DNA from 2 places in the Secundilactobacillus paracollinoides genome. Region 2 is predicted to be linked to the other one. Evidence: predicted binding sites of a transcription regulator. Region 2 holds the regulator's gene; the other holds the start of a gene.
The links. Region 2 encodes HrcA, which represses chaperone genes, less so after heat shock. Its sites were predicted from a motif close to TTAGCACTCNNNNNNNNNGAGTGCTAA; they were not measured.
Positions count from the first base shown of each region.

Region 1: a site for HrcA is predicted at 2,462-2,488, ahead of AYR61_RS03550 (Hsp20/alpha crystallin family protein). Genes of this name have one in related genera too.

Region 1 covers NZ_CP014912.1:868,569-873,873, reverse strand. The annotation lists gene AYR61_RS03570 (TetR/AcrR family transcriptional regulator) at 1-402, shown strand, start outside; gene AYR61_RS03565 (MarR family winged helix-turn-helix transcriptional regulator) at 503-1,030, shown strand; gene AYR61_RS03560 (rhodanese-like domain-containing protein) at 1,033-1,395, shown strand; gene AYR61_RS03555 (Hsp20/alpha crystallin family protein) at 1,980-2,396, shown strand; gene AYR61_RS03550 (Hsp20/alpha crystallin family protein) at 2,517-2,942, shown strand; gene AYR61_RS03545 (aldo/keto reductase) at 3,651-4,505, opposite strand; gene AYR61_RS03540 (cation-translocating P-type ATPase) at 4,654-5,305, shown strand, end outside.
Region 2 covers NZ_CP014912.1:2,568,251-2,582,399, reverse strand. The annotation lists gene dnaJ (molecular chaperone DnaJ) at 1-14, opposite strand, end outside; gene dnaK (molecular chaperone DnaK) at 200-2,089, opposite strand; gene grpE (nucleotide exchange factor GrpE) at 2,128-2,775, opposite strand; gene hrcA (heat-inducible transcriptional repressor HrcA) at 2,817-3,860, opposite strand; gene ribF (riboflavin biosynthesis protein RibF) at 3,966-4,928, opposite strand; gene truB (tRNA pseudouridine(55) synthase TruB) at 4,950-5,849, opposite strand; gene rbfA (30S ribosome-binding factor RbfA) at 6,709-7,068, opposite strand; gene infB (translation initiation factor IF-2) at 7,104-9,761, opposite strand; gene AYR61_RS11210 (L7Ae/L30e/S12e/Gadd45 family ribosomal protein) at 9,776-10,081, opposite strand; gene rnpM (RNase P modulator RnpM) at 10,068-10,370, opposite strand; gene nusA (transcription termination factor NusA) at 10,385-11,674, opposite strand; gene rimP (ribosome maturation factor RimP) at 11,698-12,174, opposite strand; gene AYR61_RS11190 (PolC-type DNA polymerase III) at 13,103-14,149, opposite strand, start outside.

The DNA.
Region 1 (5,305 bases), 1.5 Mb from region 2:
ATCGTGGCGCAAACCTCATGGCAGACGAGTACGCAGACGGTGATGACGGCCTTAATGCAGGGCTGGTTGGATCAGAAGCCACTGTTTAATGCACTTATGGCGGCTAAATTATTTGATCAGTTTCAGCAGATGGTAGCGGAGCTGTTAGCTGACAAATTGGGCTTTCTACGCGAGAGCGGGCACATTGCCCAGCGGGATTGGCGCTACTTCATTGAGGTACGGTCGGCGATGATGATGACCGGCTTACGCGTGGCAATGACCGTCTTTCCGGACGATTCACCGGCAGAAGTGGTCGCTGAGTTGAACGGCCTGTTTGGTGAGCCGCCAGTCCTCGACCAGATGCGGCAAGCGGGGACTCGACTAACTCATGAGGCACAACCCAAGACTAACGACGAAAATTAGGCTCGTCATTTTTTAAAACCAAAAAGATTGACATTCAAGATGACCGGCGTATACTACCCAATATAGTTAGCCGGCTAATTAGATTGAAAGATGTGACGACATGGATAAATTTAACTTTAACAACCGCCCGAACGCGGCACGTATTGAACTGACGAAAAACAGTGCGCTGTCGGATATTGATACCGAAGTCGTATTACAGTTCCTCAATTTTCAGTGGGCCTACCGTGGCATGCAGCGACAATATGATGCTGTTTTGACGCAGCATCATTTAACGGAATCACGTTTTATCATCCTGATGTTTTTGTCAGAAGCGACAGACCAACAGTTATTGCCGTCTGAAATTGCGGATCAGCTGGGCGCCACGAGAGCCACCGTCAGCAAGCTGCTGCGCGGAATGGCGGCTGATGGGTGGGTACAAAAAAGAGCCTCCGAGACGGACAAACGGGCAACGTACATGCAGTTGACCCCAACTGGTAAGGCGACCCTGGATGCATTTTTGCCCGCCAACTTTGCGGCCGTCAAGACGCTCTTTGGTCAGTTGACCCCAGACGAACTGAAAACATTTGCGTCGTTGTTGAACAAGATCAATCAGGGTACCTCAAATTTGAAAACAGAAATGGAGTCTTAACCATGGAAACAGAAAAAATTAATTTTTTAAAAACGTATTTGAGCTTGTACATCAGTCACTTTGCCGTTTTAGCCGATATGAAGAAGGCTGACCCTGAAATGGTGGTGCTGGATGTCCGTAACGCGCCAGCTCAGGTCAAGAAGAATCAGATCAAGGGTGCTGTTGCGTTGGCTGCAAAGGATTTGGCCGACCATTTAGACGAATTGGATAAGTCTAAGACCTACGTCGTGTACGATTGGAATGCTGGGACGACCCTAGGTAAGGAAGCATTGTTAACCTTGCTGTCTGCGGGATTCAAAGCCTTTGAATTAGCCGGCGCTTTGGAAGGTTGGAAAGGTATGAATTTACCGATTGAAGAGATCTAGAGAGCGGAGGAAAACGGTTTGAGGGCGGAGCCTAAGCCACTCTGGTAGAAATGCCTGGGTTTGGCATTTTTACCAGAGTGGCTTAGGCAGTAGCCCTCAGTTTTCCGAAGCTCATTTCGGCACGGTTGCAAAGAAAGTCAACTCTGGCCGAAAAGTCCGGGCCTGACTTTTTGGCCAGAGTCCGTTACACGTTAGTCCCGTGCCTTGTGGAGCTCATTTCGGCACGGTTGCCAAGAAAGACAGATCATAAAGCAAATAAAAAGACCGATGCGCACAAAAACGCATCGGCCTTTTTATGCGTTCATACAGGAACAGATGCATAAATTAATTGACCTTTATTTTTTAAACGATTCCAATTTTACCTTATTTAACTAATTCTTTGAAAATAATTTATGCGTATAAACGCCTTAATAACAGTGCTTTAAAGCAATCAAGCAAAATTAATTTTAGCACTCTAAATAAAAGAGTGCTAAATGCTTGAAACTTTGACCAATACTGACTATTATATATCTTGCAAGGTTGGTTAAGGGTTATTTCCAATGACCGACCGAACCTAGATGAAGATGCTGAAAGGGGTTTTTAACATGATGCGTTATTTACCAAATGAAAACACTGTATTTGATCCAATGACCGTTTTTGATGACTTCGACCAGGACTTCTTTGGGGGCAGCACCACCATGAAGACCGATATCAAAGAAACCGAGAACGACTACCAAGTGAAAGCTGAGTTACCTGGTTTCAAGAAGGATGGCATTCACCTGGACTATAACAATGATACGTTGCGGATCAACGCGAACCACGATCTGACTCAGGAGCATAAGGATGAACAAGGTCGCGTGTTGCGTCAGGAACGGTCTTCACGTAACATCAGCCGCAGTTTCTACCTGCCAGGCGCGGATGCTGACAAGATCGCCGCAACTTACGATGGTGGGTTGCTGAAGTTGACGTTGCCAAAGCGGGCTCCGGAAACTGAAGACAGTCACCACATTGATATCAACTAAACACTAAGCAACTTAACGACACCCCCCCGCAGATAAAAGAGCGGCGGGATAAATTTTGACTAACGTTAGCACTCTAAATATTAGATTGCTAAATTAAAAACTAAAAAAGGGGTTTTAATTATGGCACGTTATTTAATCAACCGGAACAATGAGTTTGATCCAATGAACATTTTCAACGACATGGGCAACTTTGGCCGCAACTTCTTCAACGGCAACTCCACGATGAAGACCGATATTAACGAAACAGACAAGGGCTATGAAGTAAAGGCTGAATTGCCAGGCTTCAAGAAGGATGGGATTCACCTTGACTACCGTGATGACACATTAAGAATCAACGCTTCCCATGACGTTGCAAAGGAAGACAAGGACGAAGATGGCCGGGTATTACGTCAAGAACGCAGCTCCAGCAACATCACGCGCAGCTTCTACCTGCCAGGTGTTGATCAGGATAACGTTAAAGCAACGTACGATGGCGGTATTTTGACCCTGACCTTACCAAAGGTTGCTGAAGATCAAAAAGACAGCCACCACATTGAAATCGACTAATCAACTCGCGCTAATCAACAAGACACACACACTCATCTAACCTAACTAAGACACAAAAACACCCCGGCGGTTTCGTCGGGGTGTTTTTTTACAGCCACTTTCTTTTAAAGGCTGATGCTGTCATGAGATGTATCTGTCCGTTGCATTGCACGATTTGGCACTCCGCAGTGGTGGCTCGCGAATGAGCTAACTCGATTTCCGCTGTGCGGCTCTCGAGTGGATCTCATTCGACTCGCATATCACTAGGTGGCCGAAGACCTCGCCCACCAAGTGATATCGACACCACAACTCCGTGCCAAATCGCGCCATTCCACTGACTGTGAGCTACCTGTTGAGAGCGGCTAAGTATCAAAAATTCAGTCAAAACTAGTTTGCAGATTATCCGCGCTCGACTGCTGATTAACCACTGACAGTAAACCATTATGCAATACGGTATGAGCTTGAATTAAGCGACTATGCTGAGGTCAACGTTCTGATAGTTGATGTAACCGTGCATCGGAATTTTAATCGTTTCGCAAATAGTAAGCGGAGTGGCGCCGGTCGGCATTGCAGGCAGTAGTGTCGGTGTTTGTTGGTGAGGGTCCTTTCCTCGCCTACAAACACGGGAGACGGAGGAGATCCTTGAATTTCTGAAAGAAATTCAATAGCTCCGTAGCGACCCACTACAGCCTGCAGGGCCGACCGGCGCAACGCAGCGACTGCAAAGCACTAATCCTTCCGCAGTTTATACTGTTTTCCAAGTTCATAAACGAGTTCAGGTTCGCGGCCAGTTCGCTGGTTGCGGTTCATGATGTTGATCATGTCGATCTCGTCTTCGGTGAGGTCAAAGTCCAGCTGGATATTTTCTTGGATACGTTCTGGTGTTTTAGACTTTGGAATGATCGTGACGCCGTTTGTGGTGTGCCAGCGGAGGACAAGTTGCGCGACGGAAACGTTATGGTGAGCCGCCATCTTCTTGAGCATGGGGTCATCCAAAACAACGCCGCGACCAAGGGGGCTCCAGGCCTGCGTGACGATGTCATTTTCCTTATCGAATTCAATAAGTGGTTTTTGACTCAGGTAAGGGTGGCACTCAATCTGGTTAACAACGGGCATCTCTTCGGCCTGGGTCTTTAGTAGTTCAAGGTGGGACAGCTCAAAGTTTGCGACACCGATTGATTTGACCTTGCCGTCCTTTTTAAGCTGTTCCAGCGCCTTCCAAGTTTCAAAAAAATGATCGTGAACTGGCCAGTGGACCATCACTAAATCTAAGTAGGACGTTTTTAAACGTTTCAGTGAATCATCAATGCTGGCAATCGCATTGTCGAAGCCCTGGCTGATTTCTGCAACCTTTGAGGTAATAAAAATCTGATCTCGTGGAATGCTTTGTTTGGCCAGGGTATCACCCAGCAGATCCTCGTTGCGGTACAACTGCGCGGTATCAAAGAGGCGATATCCCGTTTCATACGCTGTTTTGATCGTGCTATCCATTAACTCTTGCGTGTCGATCAGGTAAGTTCCGAAGCCGACCGTTGGCATTTCATTGCCATCAGCGAGTTTCACTGTGTCTAATTTTGTCGTCATATCCTCATCCTCCATTTGTTTCGTCCTCTCCATTATATCAAACCGCTTTCATTTCTTGGCTTTTATTTAAGACGACAGCATATTTCGGCCAAATGGTGGGAAATTTAGTTACAATATAAGTAATGAATAATGAACAGGAGGCGCTGGGATGACACCCACTAATTTAGAGACGGGCTTAACGAAGACAGAAGTACAGCAACGAATCGATGCGGGTCAGCAGAATGACCCGGCGCCCGCGTTGACCCGGTCAGTGAAACGCATTTTCAGCGATAATCTCCTGACCTGGTTCAACTTAATTAACATTTTACTGGCAGCCTTAGTGTTCTTTACCGGCAGCTATAAGAATATGCTGTTCTTTGGGGTTGCGCTTTTCAATACGGCAATTGGAATCTTTCAAGAAATTCGCTCGAAACGACAGATCGATAAAATGAGTCTGTTGTCGGAAGCCACGTATCAGCTTAAACGGGATGGTGCACTTATCCAAGTCCATCAGGACGCCATTGTGCAAGACGACCTGATCTTTTTAACCCGCGGCGATCAGCTGCCGGTGGACGCCCATATCGTTTCAACGAAGGGGTTGGAAGTCGATGAGTCGCAAATTACTGGGGAGTCGACGCCGATTGCCAAACAGGTCGGCGATTCACTGACCTCCGGGAGCTTTCTGGTCAGCGGGCAGGCAGTCGCTCAGGTGACAGCTGTCGGCAGTCAGAGCTTTATTCGCGAACTATCGAGTGAGGTCAAGACCGAGCACGCCAGCCACAGTCAGTTGTTGGCAACAATTAACCGCATTATTAAAATTT
Region 2 (14,149 bases):
TCCTTGTCAGCCATTAATTATCCTCCAATTACGCGTTTCATTTTTAAGGTATTGTTGTTCCCGTCCACGTTATTTCATAACACCTCAATATACCATATTCTGAGGGTGAGGCCAACTGGGAACAACATCATTTGCAATGAAACAAAAAGCCAAAGCCCACTTTCGAGCCTTGGCTTTTTGCCAGCTTGTTTAAACGAGCCTACTTCTTGTCGTCATCATTAACTTCTGAGAAGTCACCGTCAAAGGTCTTGCCATCACCCTTGTCATCTGACTTGGATGAATCAGCATCTGAGCCGGCGTTAGCGCCATCGGCACCTGCAGCTGCGCCATCAGCAGAACCCTGTTCTTGTTGGGCTTGTTGATACAGCTTGACTGAAAGGTCTTGAACGATCTTGTTCAAATCATCCTTCTTCATCTTCATTTCTTCGACGTTGTTATCTTCTTGGGCCTTCTTCAGGGCGTCACGAGCGTCCTTAGCCTTTTGAATTTCGTCGTCTGAAACTTTGCCCTTCACTTCGTCCAAGGTCTTATCAACCGTGAACAAGAGTTGGTCGACTTCGTTCTTTAAGTCAGCCTCTTCCTTACGAGCTTTATCAGCTTCTTCGTTTTCTTGAGCTTCCTTCATCATCTTATCGATTTCATCGTCTGATAAGCCGCCTGAACTCTTGATGGTGATCTTTTGTTCCTTACCAGTGCCCTTGTCCTTAGCGGAAACGTTAACGATCCCGTTACGGTCAATATCAAAGGTCACTTCGATTTGAGGCACCCCACGAGGTGCAGCTGGAATGTCAGTTAATTGGAAGTTACCCAGTGTCTTGTTGTCAGCAGCCATTGGCCGTTCACCTTGCAGCACGTGAATATCAACGGCTGGTTGGTTGTCGGCAGCAGTACTGAAGACTTGTGACTTGCTGGTAGGAATCGTGGTGTTCCGGTCGATCAGCTTAGTGAACACACCGCCCATGGTTTCGATACCCAGTGATAATGGGGTAACATCCAAAAGCACAACATCCTTAACGTCACCGGTTAAGACACCACCTTGAATAGCGGCCCCTAAAGCAACGGCTTCATCAGGGTTGATCGAGTGGCTTGGTTCCTTACCAGTCCACTTCTTAACAGCTTCCTGAACGGCTGGAATCCGAGTTGACCCACCGTTTAAGATGACAACGTCGATGTCGCTGGCTGATAAGTCAGCATCCTTCAAGGCGTTTTCAACTGGAATCCGCGTCTTTTCAACGAGGTCAGCAGTGAGCTCGTTAAACTTAGCACGGGTCAAAGTTTCTTCCAAATGCAATGGGCCGTTGTCGCCAGCAGAGATAAATGGCAGGCTGATTGAAGCTTCAGTAACACCTGACAAGTCCTTCTTAGCCTTTTCAGCAGCTTCTTTTAACCGTTGCATGGCCATCTTGTCCTGTGATAGATCGATGCCGTTTGCTTGTTTGAACTGGGCAATTAACCAGTCCATGATCTTCTTATCGAAGTCATCACCACCAAGGTGCGTATCACCGTTGGTAGAAAGCACATCGAACACACCGTCACCTAAGTCAAGGACGGAAACATCAAAGGTCCCACCACCAAGGTCATAAACCAAGATCTTTTCGTCAGCATCCTGCTTGTCCAAGCCGTATGCTAATGAAGAAGCAGTTGGTTCGTTGATGATCCGCTTAACATCTAAGCCAGCAATCTTACCAGCATCCTTAGTTGCTTGACGTTGTGAATCGTCAAAATAAGCAGGCACCGTAATGACAGCCTGGGTCACCGTGTCGCCAATGTAGTCTTCAGCAAAGCCCTTGATGTATTGCAGGATGAATGCTGAGATTTCTTGTGGAGTGTAGTCCTTGCCGTCGATGCTGGCCTTGTAGCCGGCTTCGCCCATGTGGCTCTTGATTGAAGAAACCGTGTTAGGGTTTGTGATTGCTTGCCGCTTGGCAACTTCACCAACCTGTGGCTTGCCGTCTTTAAAAGCAACAACTGAAGGTGTCGTCCGACCGCCTTCTGGGTTTGGAATGATTTTTGGTTCGTTACCTTCAAGAACAGCAACAGCTGAGTTCGTCGTCCCTAAATCGATACCGATAATTTTATTACTTGCCATTTATGCAATACCTTCTTATTTTAATTTAGTTCAAAATGTTATTGTGATACAACAACCATCGCTGGCCGTAAGACACGGTCCTTAAGCTGATAGCCCTTTTGCAGGACTTGAACAACGTGATCCTTATGATCATCGTCTTCAGCCGGCACCGTTTGAACGGCCTGATGAATGTTTGGATCAAATTTCTCGCCAGCTGCCTTGATCTCGGTGACACCGTTGTTGGTCAATGCAGCCAGTAAGTGTTTTTGAACCATTTCAATGCCTTTTTTCAATGATTCGCCCTGTTCGCCGTCAACCTGCGTTTGCAAGGCACGTTCCAGGTTATCCAAGGCCGGTAGCACATCGTGTGCCAACTGCTGCCCATCATACTTGATGAGGGCAGCCTGGTCCTTCTTGTTACGGCTTTGAATATTTTGAATCTCGGCCTGTGAACGTAAATTACGATCGTTTAAATCAGCAACTTGCTTCTGCAGATCGGCAATTTTACGCTGGGCCTCTTGAAGCGGATCGTCAGCCTGAGCATCCTGATCAGTTGCCGCTTGGCCCTGGTCAGCTGCATTTGGTTCAGTTGCGTCAGTCTTTGAATCCTGTTGTGCGTCAGCCGCCGTGGTTTGGTCGGCCTTCGTTGCATCAGTCTCGTCAGCCTGAGCTGAATCTTCTGGCTTGTTTGCTTCATTTTTAGCCACTCATAACACCCCTTTACTACTTATCAAATTGATGACACAAATTACTGATCAAAGTAACGATAATAGTCCGTCAGCCGCTTGGCAAGCTCCTGTCTAAACGTGCCGACTAACCCGATCATCCGTGAGTAAGGCATCCGGGTCGGCCCCAGCAGAGCTATCACACCCTTGCCGTGGTCGCCCACCTCATAGGTTGCTGTGATCAGACTGTAATCTCTCAGGATCGCATTCGTCATCTCACTACCGATCTTCACTTGAATATGATCGCTTGGTCGGCCTAAGACGGTCGCCATGTCATCGGTCCGGTCCATTAACGTGTACAGCGACTTCAACTCGTCAACGTCGCTACTATCCGAGAAGTTAAGCAAATTCAGCCGGCCGCCAACGTAGTAACGTTCTTGCGCCGCCTGAGTTAACACATCACCGAATATCTTAAGGAACCCTTCCGGACCCTGGAGGTACTTGGTGACTTCTTGGGGGATCTTGGTCTGTAGTGCCTGCAAGACTTCTCGCAGGGACTTGCCAACCAGCTGGTCGTTGATCAACCGAACCACAGCTTCAAGCTGGTCACCAGTGACGCCGGGTGCGAGGTTAAACGTCTGGGTCTCAGCATCGCCATTATCAGTCACAAGGACCGCCATGACCTGACGTTTACCCAGCGGTACGAGCCGAAAACCGCTTAACTTACTATCCTGCAGCTCTGGTTTCAACGTAAAGGCCGTATACGAGGTCAGGTTTGAAAGGATCTGGGCCGAGGTCTCAATGATCTCGTCGATCTTTAAAAACTGACCATCCAGTGAAGACTTGATGATATCAATATCATTCGCCTTCACCGGGTCAGGTTGAACCAAATGATCCACGTAGTAGCGATAACCCTTAACAGATGGAATTCGACCGGACGAGGAGTGCGTCTTATTGATCAGACCCAACTCTTCCAGCGCAGCCATCTCGTTTCGCACGGTCGCTGAGCTCACATGCATGGGCAGCTGTGCCGCCAAGGCTTTTGACCCAACTGGGACACCGCTGCTCGTATAGTCGCGAACGATCGCCTTTAAAATCATCTTCTGTCTGTCCGTTAACGTGATCATCACCTCTTTTTAGCACTCATCTAACCTAAGTGCTAAGACACATATATAATGTATCAAATGGCGTTTTTTAAGTCAAGCATTACACCGTGATTTTTAGCAATTAATTTAGTCGAGTGCTAATTCATGAAAATCATGCGCTAAATACTGACGCGCATGATCAGTATCCGCGGTCATTTGAGTGACCAACGCGTCAACTGATGCAAATTTTTCTTCACCGCGCAACCGGTAGCACCATTCCACCGTCGCCACTTCACCGTAAACCGCTTCGTTAAAGTCGATGATATAGACCTCGACCGTCACGGGCCGACCTTCACCAAACGTGACGTTGTGGCCAACAGAAGTAACGGAAGGATACCAGGTGTCGCCGATCTTGATTCGGGTCACGTACACCCCAACTGCGGGCAGCCAATAGTGGACGTCATGACTGACATTCGCGGTTGGAAAACCAATCGTGCGACCGCGCGCTTCACCGTGAACAACGGTGCCAATCGTTTGATAATGGTAGCCCAGCAGCTCATTGACCGTTTTGATGTCGCCATCGGTAATATTGCGCCGAATCCGACTGGAACTGATTTTTTGATGATCAATTTCCTGCTCACCCACGGTCACGATCTCAAATCGCTCCTGTGCATATTCTGGTAAACGCGCCATAGTCGCAATATCCTTTGGTCCATAGGTGTGATCGAACCCCGCAACAACCACCTGCGCGTGAAAGCCCATCAGATACTCGTCCACAAATTCCTGCGGCTTCAGGGCTGAAAACTGACTCGTGAAGTTCACCATGTAAACGATATCCACCCCTAATTTTTCAAATAGGTCCAGCTTACGTTGTCTCGTGGTGAGATACTTGTTTTCATCTGCGCTTAATTTCGCGTATACCAGCTTTGGATGGTGGTCATACGTCAATACGGCTAATGGCAGCCCGCGTTCCTCAGCAATGGTTTTGGCCCGTTTGATCACGGCCTGGTGTCCAAGATGCAGCCCGTCAAAAAAACCCATAGCAAGAACAATGGGCTTGTTGATCGGCGTATCCGCTGACATTGGGTGATGAATCTGAATGACTTGCATGCTCGCTCATCTCGACTTTCTCTACTTCGTACTAAACATTTTTAACGGCTTGTACTTATCATCAACTAATTTGTACAACGCCTTAATTTCGTTATCATAACGCAATGCAACAATTGGCGCATCACTATTGACCTCTCGCTGTAACAACCAGACGCCGTTTTGCACGCCCCGCCAAAGCGCGGTCGTTAGTTCAATTTCAGGGTAGTTATCCAATGCCCGGTCTAGTGGCCGTAGAAAACTCAGGTCATCATCTTCAACCGCGGCCTTGACCTGTGCCAGAGAAATCGTCTCCTGCAGCGTAAAGCCCCCGCTTTCGACCCGGGTCAACGATGCCATCACTGACGGCACACCCAATGCTTCACCGGCTTGAACGGCAAGCGTCCGGACATAGGTGCCCTTTGAACATTCCACCTCAAACGTAAAGGTCTGGGTGCCCGTTGTTTCATCAAACGTGCTTGGCGCTGTCCGGTCGAACCGGGCCACATGAATGGTGCGGACGGGGCGCTCAACAGTTTCGTGTTTTCGTGCGTATTCGTACAGTTTTCGGCCGTTGACCTTCACTGCTGAATACATTGGTGGCGTCTGTTGTAAATCACCCGTGAGTGTCTGTAAAACAGTATCAATTGCCTCATCCGTAAACGGGGCACTTAGCGGTTGCCGGTCGACTTCATCACCGTCTAGATCCTCAGTCTCAGTGGAAAAGCCAAGCGTAACGCTGCCACGATAAACCTTTCGATGATTCAGCAAATAGTCCACCACTTTAGTGGCACTGCCGACACAAACTGGCAGCACACCATCAACACTTGGGTCAAGCGTGCCCGAATGACCAACCTTTTTTTGGTGTAAGATTTTGCGAAGCTGACTCACACAGTCGTGACTGGTCATGCCGCGCTCTTTATACAGTGGGATAATTCCGTTCATCGCAACTTAATGCTCCATTCTAAAATTCGATTTAACAGTTCATTAAAACAACTGCTGTGCAATAAGCACACATACAGCATTATATCATAATCACTTGCTGATAGCGGTTTGGGGGTTAATTTCTCTTTTTACAATTAGCAATCTACACAGAAGTATGATGCCGTTTCTTTCCACCACTAGATAAACAGTCCGTTGCATTCCGCCATTTGACATTCCGCAGTGGTGGCTCGCGATGAAGCTAATTCGATTTCTGCTGCGCAGCTCTCGAATGGATCTCCATCGTCTCGCACATCAGTAACCGACCAAAGTACGGTCGCTAACTGATGTCGACACCACCGCTCCGTGCCAAATGGCTCCATTCCACTTTCGTTGAACTTACTTATTACTACTGGTTAAGCATCACAATGGCGTTAACCCTAGTTTGCGGAGAATTCGCCCTCGACTGCGAGTCAGATCATTGACAGCAATGCTTCTCACCATGTTCTACTTGCAGGTAACGATTAATTAACGGGTTTCATGACACTACCTATGAAGCCTTACCATCTACGATGAACTATTACAAGTATCGTAGCGTAGTGGAGTCGGTCGGCATTGCAGGCTGTGGTGTCGGTGTTTGTTAGCGACCGTTCCTTGGTCGGTTACAAACACGGGAGACGTAGGAGATCCTTGAATTTCTTTCAGAAATTCAATAGCTCCGGAGCGACCCACCTCAGCCTGCAGGGCCGACCGGCGCAACGCAGCGACATTAAAGCGCTACTTTGAATCACTCAACAGTGGAGAGTCTACAAAAAAACACTCTGTCAATCGCCCACTGAGGACGGTTTACAAAGTGTCTTTTTATCGTAACGTCGTCAAATCATCACAGATTCGGATCGTCGCGGTGGAGCTGATTCAGTAGTTGGTCAATATGACTCCCGTATTGAACGGATTCGTCGCGTTCGAAGAACAGTTCTGGGGTCTTGAAGATGTTTAACCGAGCGCCTAATTCACTACGAATCAGACCGGTAGCCTTCTTCAACCCAGCCTCTGCCTTTTCACCGTCAGATGCCAGATCAGATAAGATACTGTAGTAAATCGTTGCCTGTTGCAGGTCACCCGTCACAACGACGCCCGTGACAGTGATGCCCTGAACGCGAGGATCACGAACACGCTTCAATAAAATATCGTTAACTTCCCGTTGAATCTCTTGTTCAAGTCGACCAATTCGATAATGTGCCATATTCTTTCACCACCCTATTTTAATGTGCAATGCTGTTATTCGATTGGAATTTCCTTCATGACATAAGCTTCGACAACATCACCGACTTTAATGTCGTTGTAGTTTTCGATGGTCAACCCAAGTTCGTGACCCTGCTTAACGTCCTTCACGTCATCCTTAAAGCGTTTCAAACTGCCTAATTTACCTTCGTAAATGACCACACCGTCACGGATCAAACGCACATCAGCGTCGCTTGAAACATGACCATCAGTGACCATCCCACCAGCAATGGTCCCAATCTTAGAAGCCTTGAAGATCTCACGGACCTCAACTTGGCCGATGATTTCTTCTTCATAGGTTGGTTCCAGCTTACCCTTCATGGCATGTTCAATTTCATCGATGGCATTGTAAATGACCCGGTGTAATCGAATGTCAACTTCGTCTTGGTCCGCTTGGGCCTTTGCCTGTGGCGTTGGTCGAACGTTGAACCCGATGATGATGGCGTTACTTGCTTCAGCCAAGGTCACATCACTTTCGTTAATGGCCCCAACAGAAGTATGGATGATGTTCACCCGAACACCCTCAACTTCGATCTTGTTCAAACTGTTAGCCAATGCTTCAACAGACCCTTGAACGTCGGCCTTAATAATAACGTCGACTTCCTTCATTTCCCCTTCTTTCATGGTATCAAAGAGGTTATCAAGGGTCACACGGTTCTTCGACTTCCGTTCTTCCATCAAGGCATTCTTAGCCCGTTCTTCACCAGCTGTCCGAGCAGTCTTTTCATCATCAAAGACGACGAAACGATCACCGGCCTCTGGCACATCGCTCAACCCAGTGATTTCAACTGGTGTTGATGGTGCGGCCTTCTTGATGTCCTTACCACGTTCATTTTGCATGGTCCGGACACGCCCAAAGGTGTTCCCAACAACAACTGGGTCACCAACGTGCATGGTCCCTTGTTGTACCAGCAAAGTGGCAACGGAACCAAGCCCCTTATCCAACCGCGCTTCGATTACAGAACCGGCAGCGTTTTGTTGTGGGTTGGCTTGTAATTCCATCACTTCAGCCTGCAAGAGGATCATGTCCAGCAAGTCATCGATGTTGGTGCCAAACTTAGCTGAGATCTGAACAAAGATGGTGTCGCCACCCCAGTCTTCAGGAATCAAGCCGTATTCAGTCAACTGTTCGATAACGTGGTTCGGGTTAGCACCCGGCTTATCGATCTTGTTGACGGCCACAATAATTGGTGTTTCAGCAGCCTTCGCATGGTTAATGGCTTCGATCGTTTGCGGCATGACACCGTCATCAGCAGCAACCACCAAAACGGTGATATCAGTGATGTCAGCACCACGCGCCCGCATTTCGGTAAAGGCCGCATGTCCTGGGGTATCCAAGAAGGTAATGGTCTTGCCGTTATGCTTCAGTTGGTAAGCACCAATAGCCTGCGTGATCCCACCAGCTTCACCAGCTGTAATGTGAGAGTGACGCAAGTGATCCAACAGGGTTGTCTTCCCATGGTCAACGTGCCCCATGATCGTCACAACTGGTGGCCGGTTTTCAAGATGGTCAGTGTTTTGTTCTTCTTCTTCAAAGAACTTGTCGATATCAGAAACATCAACTTCGACCTTTTCTTGTGCTTCGATCCCGTATTCAGCAGCTAAAATTTCAATGGTGTCCTTATCAAGTGACTGGTTTTGGTTCACCATCACACCTAACATGAACAACTTCTTAACGATTTCAGCTGGTTCCCGGTGAAGGATCTTCCCAAGGTCTTGGGCGTTCATCCCGATGCTGTAGTTCAGTACTTCAGGTAAAGCTTTATCCTTCCGTTCTGGAGCACCCTTTGGATGGTTCACTTCTTTGATCCGTTGGTTCTTCTTGTTGTACTTTTTGTTATTGTTCCGGCGACGATTATTGTTGTTACGGTTGTTTCGACTGTTGCCGTTACGCCCGCCGCGAGAGTTGTTATTGTTTAAACTGCCGCCAAACCGCCCTGAACCGCTGCGGTTTTCTGATGACCCACCGTTTGACCGGTTGCTGCTACGGTTTTGGCTGTTGTTCGAACGGTTGCCGTTGTTACTATTGTTGCTACGTTGACCGTTGGTACTTCGTTGCCCGCCACCGTTATTGTTCGAGCGTTGGCCATTGTTGTTTGACCGTTGGCTGTTATTTGAACGGTTGCTGCTCGTGGTTGACCGTTGGCCGTTACCGTTGTTTGACCGGGTAGTATTGCTACGACCCTGACTATTGTTTGACCGTTGCGTGCTGGCATGTTGACTGCCGTTGTTGCTCCGTTGGCCATTCGTCGTACTGTGCTGAGTGTTAGAACTGTGATTGTTGTTCTGACGGTTTTGATGGGTTTCATCACGATGTTGACGGTTAGCACTGCTGCCGTTTCCACCGTTGTTTGAGGTGTTTCGATTATTATTAGTTGTCATATTATGATTATTATTACCATTATCCTTAGAATGAGCACTCGACTGGTTTGCACCAGCGTCTGTGTGCGAGTGACTTACGTTTTGTGCGGGTGACTTGGAGGCCGAAGTAGGTTTAGGTTTACTGAACGCCGCCCGTAGTTGCCGTTCCTCATTATCACCTAACGATGACATATGATTTTTGACGGCAAACCCCTTGTTCTGGGCGGTATCAACAATCGCCTTACTTGAGACATTAAGCTCTTTTGCTAATTCATAAATTCGCTTTTTGCCCATATCTTCACGCTCCTTTATTCGTTTACTAGGGTACTCAACTTTCTAGCAAAACCAGGATCTTTCACGCCGTAAGCCGTACGGGACATGCCCGTTGCTTGGCTAAGGTCACTTTTAGTATACCGGTCGATCAACGGAATGTGGTAGTAAGACGCCTTGTCCCGAATCTTTTTGGCACTTGCCTGACCAGTATCACTGGCAATGATCACAAGTTGGACACTGTTGTTGCGAATCGCTTTTAAAACAAACTCTTCGCCAGACTCCAGCTTGCTTGCCCGTCGTACCAATCCCAGTAATTGCAGAAAGGCATTAGGCTTTTCCATTGTCAAATAATTCTCTCCGTGCTTGTTGGTGATCAACGTACGCAATCAAATCGTCGTAGAAGGTATCGTCAACTTTCGTTTCAAACACCTTATCAAACGTCCGATCTTTTTTGGCTTTCTTGGCAACATCAACATTTAAGGTGATGTAGGCCCCGCGACCAGACATTTTCCCAGTTGGGTCAACTGCGACATTGTTTTCCTTGTCCCGAACGATCCGGACCAATTCCTTTTTGGGGGCCATTTCGCCGGTCACAATGTCTTTACGCATTGGGATCTTTCGTTTTTTCACAGTTCCACGCCTCCTTAAAGGGTTTCAGAATCGTCGGTACCGTTGTCAGTCTCAGCGTCGTCCGGTTCAGCATCCGTATCAGCCGTTGCGGTGTCATCTGTGTCAGCAGTGTCGTCATTGTCAGTCGTCTCATCGGAAACAACATCGGTTTCCTCAGTCACTTCTTCAGAATCAACTACGGTTTCATCGTCACTGTCATTTTCTGCAACGTCCTCGGCATCATCAGCGGGCTGGGCATCTGCGTCAGCCTGGTGTTGCGCCATGAATTCTTCAGCTTCTGATTCAGACTTAATATCGATCTTGAAACCAGTCAGCTTGGCAGCTAACCGGGCGTTTTGCCCGCGCTTACCAATGGCTAATGACAACTGATAATCAGGCACGATCACAGTGCAGGCCCGTTCATTGTTTTCGTCAAAAATGACATCAATGACTTCTGCAGGGTTCAACGCGTTGGCGATAAAGGCTGCTTCGTCATCCGTCCATTCAACGATATCCATGTTTTCACCGCCGAGTTCAGACACGATGGCTTGAACCCGTTGCCCACGAGGACCAACGCTGGTTCCAACCGGGTCGACGTCGGGGTTGTTAGACCGAACGGCAACCTTAGCCCGGTCGCCGGCTTCTCGTGCAACTGACATAATTTCAACAGTGCCATCGTAGATTTCCGGAATTTCTTGTTCAAACAGACGCTTCAGTAACCCTGGCGCAGTTCGACTAACGAAGACCTGTGGGCCCTTAGCGGCGTTCTCAACACGCGTCACAAACACTTTAATGTGGTCGTGCATCGCGTAGGCTTCGTTTGGCATCTGGTCTTGACGCCCCATAACCGCCTCAACGTTACCCAAGTTGACGTAGACAAAACGGCTGTCTTGACGTTCAACTTCACCAGTGATGACTTCGTTTTCGTACTGACTGTACTGGTCAAAGATCAATGACCGTTCAGCTTCCCGAACCCGTTGCATAATGACCTGTTTAGCCGTTTGAGCAGCGATCCGGCCAAAGTTCTTGGGGGTCACTTCAAACTTAATGTCATCACCCATTTCATAACCGCGGCTGATGGTCATCGCGTCATCCAAGCTCACTTCCAACCGTGAATCGTACACTTGATCAACGACTTTCTTGACCGCGTAAACGTGAACGTCACCCTTTTTTTGGTCAAATTCAACGTCAACGTTTTGTGCTTGGCCGTAGTTTCGCTTGTAAGCCGAGGTCAAGGCAGCTTCTAACGCGTCGATCACGATTTCTTTTTTGATACCCTTTTCTGTCTCTAACGTATCTAGGGCACCTAATAATTCTTTACTCATTATTAGTAGTCTCCTTTAAAAACTTAGAACTTAATTGCCAGTCTGGCTTTCGCAATTTTGTCACGCGGAATCGTCAGGTCTTTTATGCGCCCTTTCAAATTCACCTTTAGCGTGAGCTCATCAGGTGTCAGGTCCGTCATGGTACCTTCATAGGCCTTCTCACCGTCAAGCTTTTGGTACAGGGACACGTGGATGTAATGGTTCAGTGCCCGTTCATAATCTTGTTCCTTCTTCAGGGGCCGTTCTGCACCCGGTGAAGATACTTCTAAAAAGTATGCTTGCGGGATTGGATCCGGATCGAGTTCATCCAGTTTTTCGCCCACCTCATCGCTAACCAGGGCACACTCGTTAATGGTGATACCACCAGGCTTGTCGATATAGAGCCGAAGATACCAACTCTTTGCTTCCTGTACAAATTCAACGTCAACCAGTTCAAACTTGTGCGCATCAACGATTGGCGTTGCCAGGTTAGTGACAATGTCTACGACGTTATTATCCAATCTTTTACCTCCGTGTCCATTTTTCCATTAAAAAGAGTGAGCATTGCTGCTCACTCCTTTCCGAAATATCTACAATAAATAGTCTAGCACAAACTGTATAAAAACGCAATTGTTTGCTGTTATCTCGGCGATAACTCGCGATTTATGAATTTGTAGTCGGACGTTGTGTGTTGGGTTTACGCGTTGGGAATTTGGGAAATATAGTGTGATTTTTTTGATTGTTAGTGAATTTTTAATATTTTTTGGTGGGATTGGAGCAAAAAAGGGCTCTCTGTGGTAGAGAGCCCCTTTTTTTCTAGGGTAGTTTGTTTGTAAGGCAAATCAGTTCTTCAGCTTTTTTGTTTGCGCGTAGAAGCCAGTTCCACGAGTGAACCCATGTAACTGACTCTGACAAAAATGTCAAGATCAGGTTTTATGCCACATCGCTTTGTTGGCGACGCGCTTTCCTATCGCATTGCCGAAACCGTGTTCCGCAAAGTGAGAGGGCTCCTGTGTAAGCAACTCTGGTCAAAAAAGTCAGGACCGGACTTTTTTGCCTCATCGGTTTGTTGGCGACGCGCTTTTCTGTCACATTGCCGAAACGTGTTCCGCAAGGCGAGAGGGCTCCTGTGTAAGCAACTCTGGTCAAAAAAATCAGGCTCGGACTTTTATGCCTCATCGGTTTGTTGGCGACGCGCTTTTCTGTCACATTGCCGAAACGTGTTCCGGTCTCGGCACAGGGCTAACGTGTAACGGACTCTGACAGAAATGCCAGTTCGGGCATTTCGGCTGCAATGTCTTGTAGTCGACGCGCTTTTCTGCCACATTGCCGAAACGTGTTCCGCAAGGCACGGGGCTAACGTGTAACGGACTCTGACCAAAAAGTCAGGCCCGGACTTTTTGGTCAGAGTCCGTTACACACCGCCCCTAAACCGCCTTGCTCCACACTCTACATCATATCAAACAAACTCAACTGATTCTCATCCGGCAGTCCTTCAAGAACGCCATTTTCAGTCATAAAGTCGATCAAGGTCTTTGACACCTTGCCCCGTTTTGCTAAGTCTTCCTTTGACAAGAATGGCTTATCTTCACGGGCCGCAACGATCTGTTTCGCCACGTTCAACCCTAATCCTGGTGCCGCGTTGAACGGTGCTATCAACGTGTCGCCGTCGATCAGCCACTGGTTGGCTTCTGACTTTTCAATATCGATCATCTTGAACTTGAAGCCGCGCTCCAGCATTTCGTTGGCCAGTTCCAAAACAGTCAGCAAATTCTTTTCCTTTGTGCTGGCGTCCATTCCCTGATCATTAATTTCCTTCATCCGTGCCTTAACGGATTCCTTGCCCCGTGACATGGCCACGACGTCGAAATCTTCGGCTCGAACTGAGAAATATGCAGAATAGTAGACCAGTGGGAAGTAAACCTTAAAGTAAGCGACCCGCAGCGCCATCAAATCGTAGGCTGCCGCATGGGCCCGCGGGAACATGTACTTGATCTTTAAACAAGAATCAATGTACCAGTCCGGCACGTTTGCTTCCCTCATTTTATCCTGCCACTCGTCGGGAATCCCGCGGCCCTTCCGAACGTGCTCCATGATCTGGAACGCAATTTCAGAATCCATGCCCCAGTGAATCAAGTCGGTCATGATGTTATCACGACAACCGATCACATTGGCGATGGTCGCCGTCCCATTTTTGATCAATTCTTCTGCATTTCCTAACCACACATCCGTCCCATGTGACAGGCCGGAAATCTGGAGGAGATCTGAGAAGTTTTGCGGGTGGGTGGCTTCAAGCATCCCCCGAACGAAACGGGTCCCGAATTCAGGCACACCAAACGTCCCGGTCTTAGACTGAATCTGCTCCGGCGTGACACCAAGTGCTTCTGTCCCTGAGAACAGTGACATGACACCTGGATCATCCATTGGGATCGTGTACGGATCAACGCCGCTTAGATCTTGCAGCATCCGCACCATCGTCGGATCATCATGTCCCAG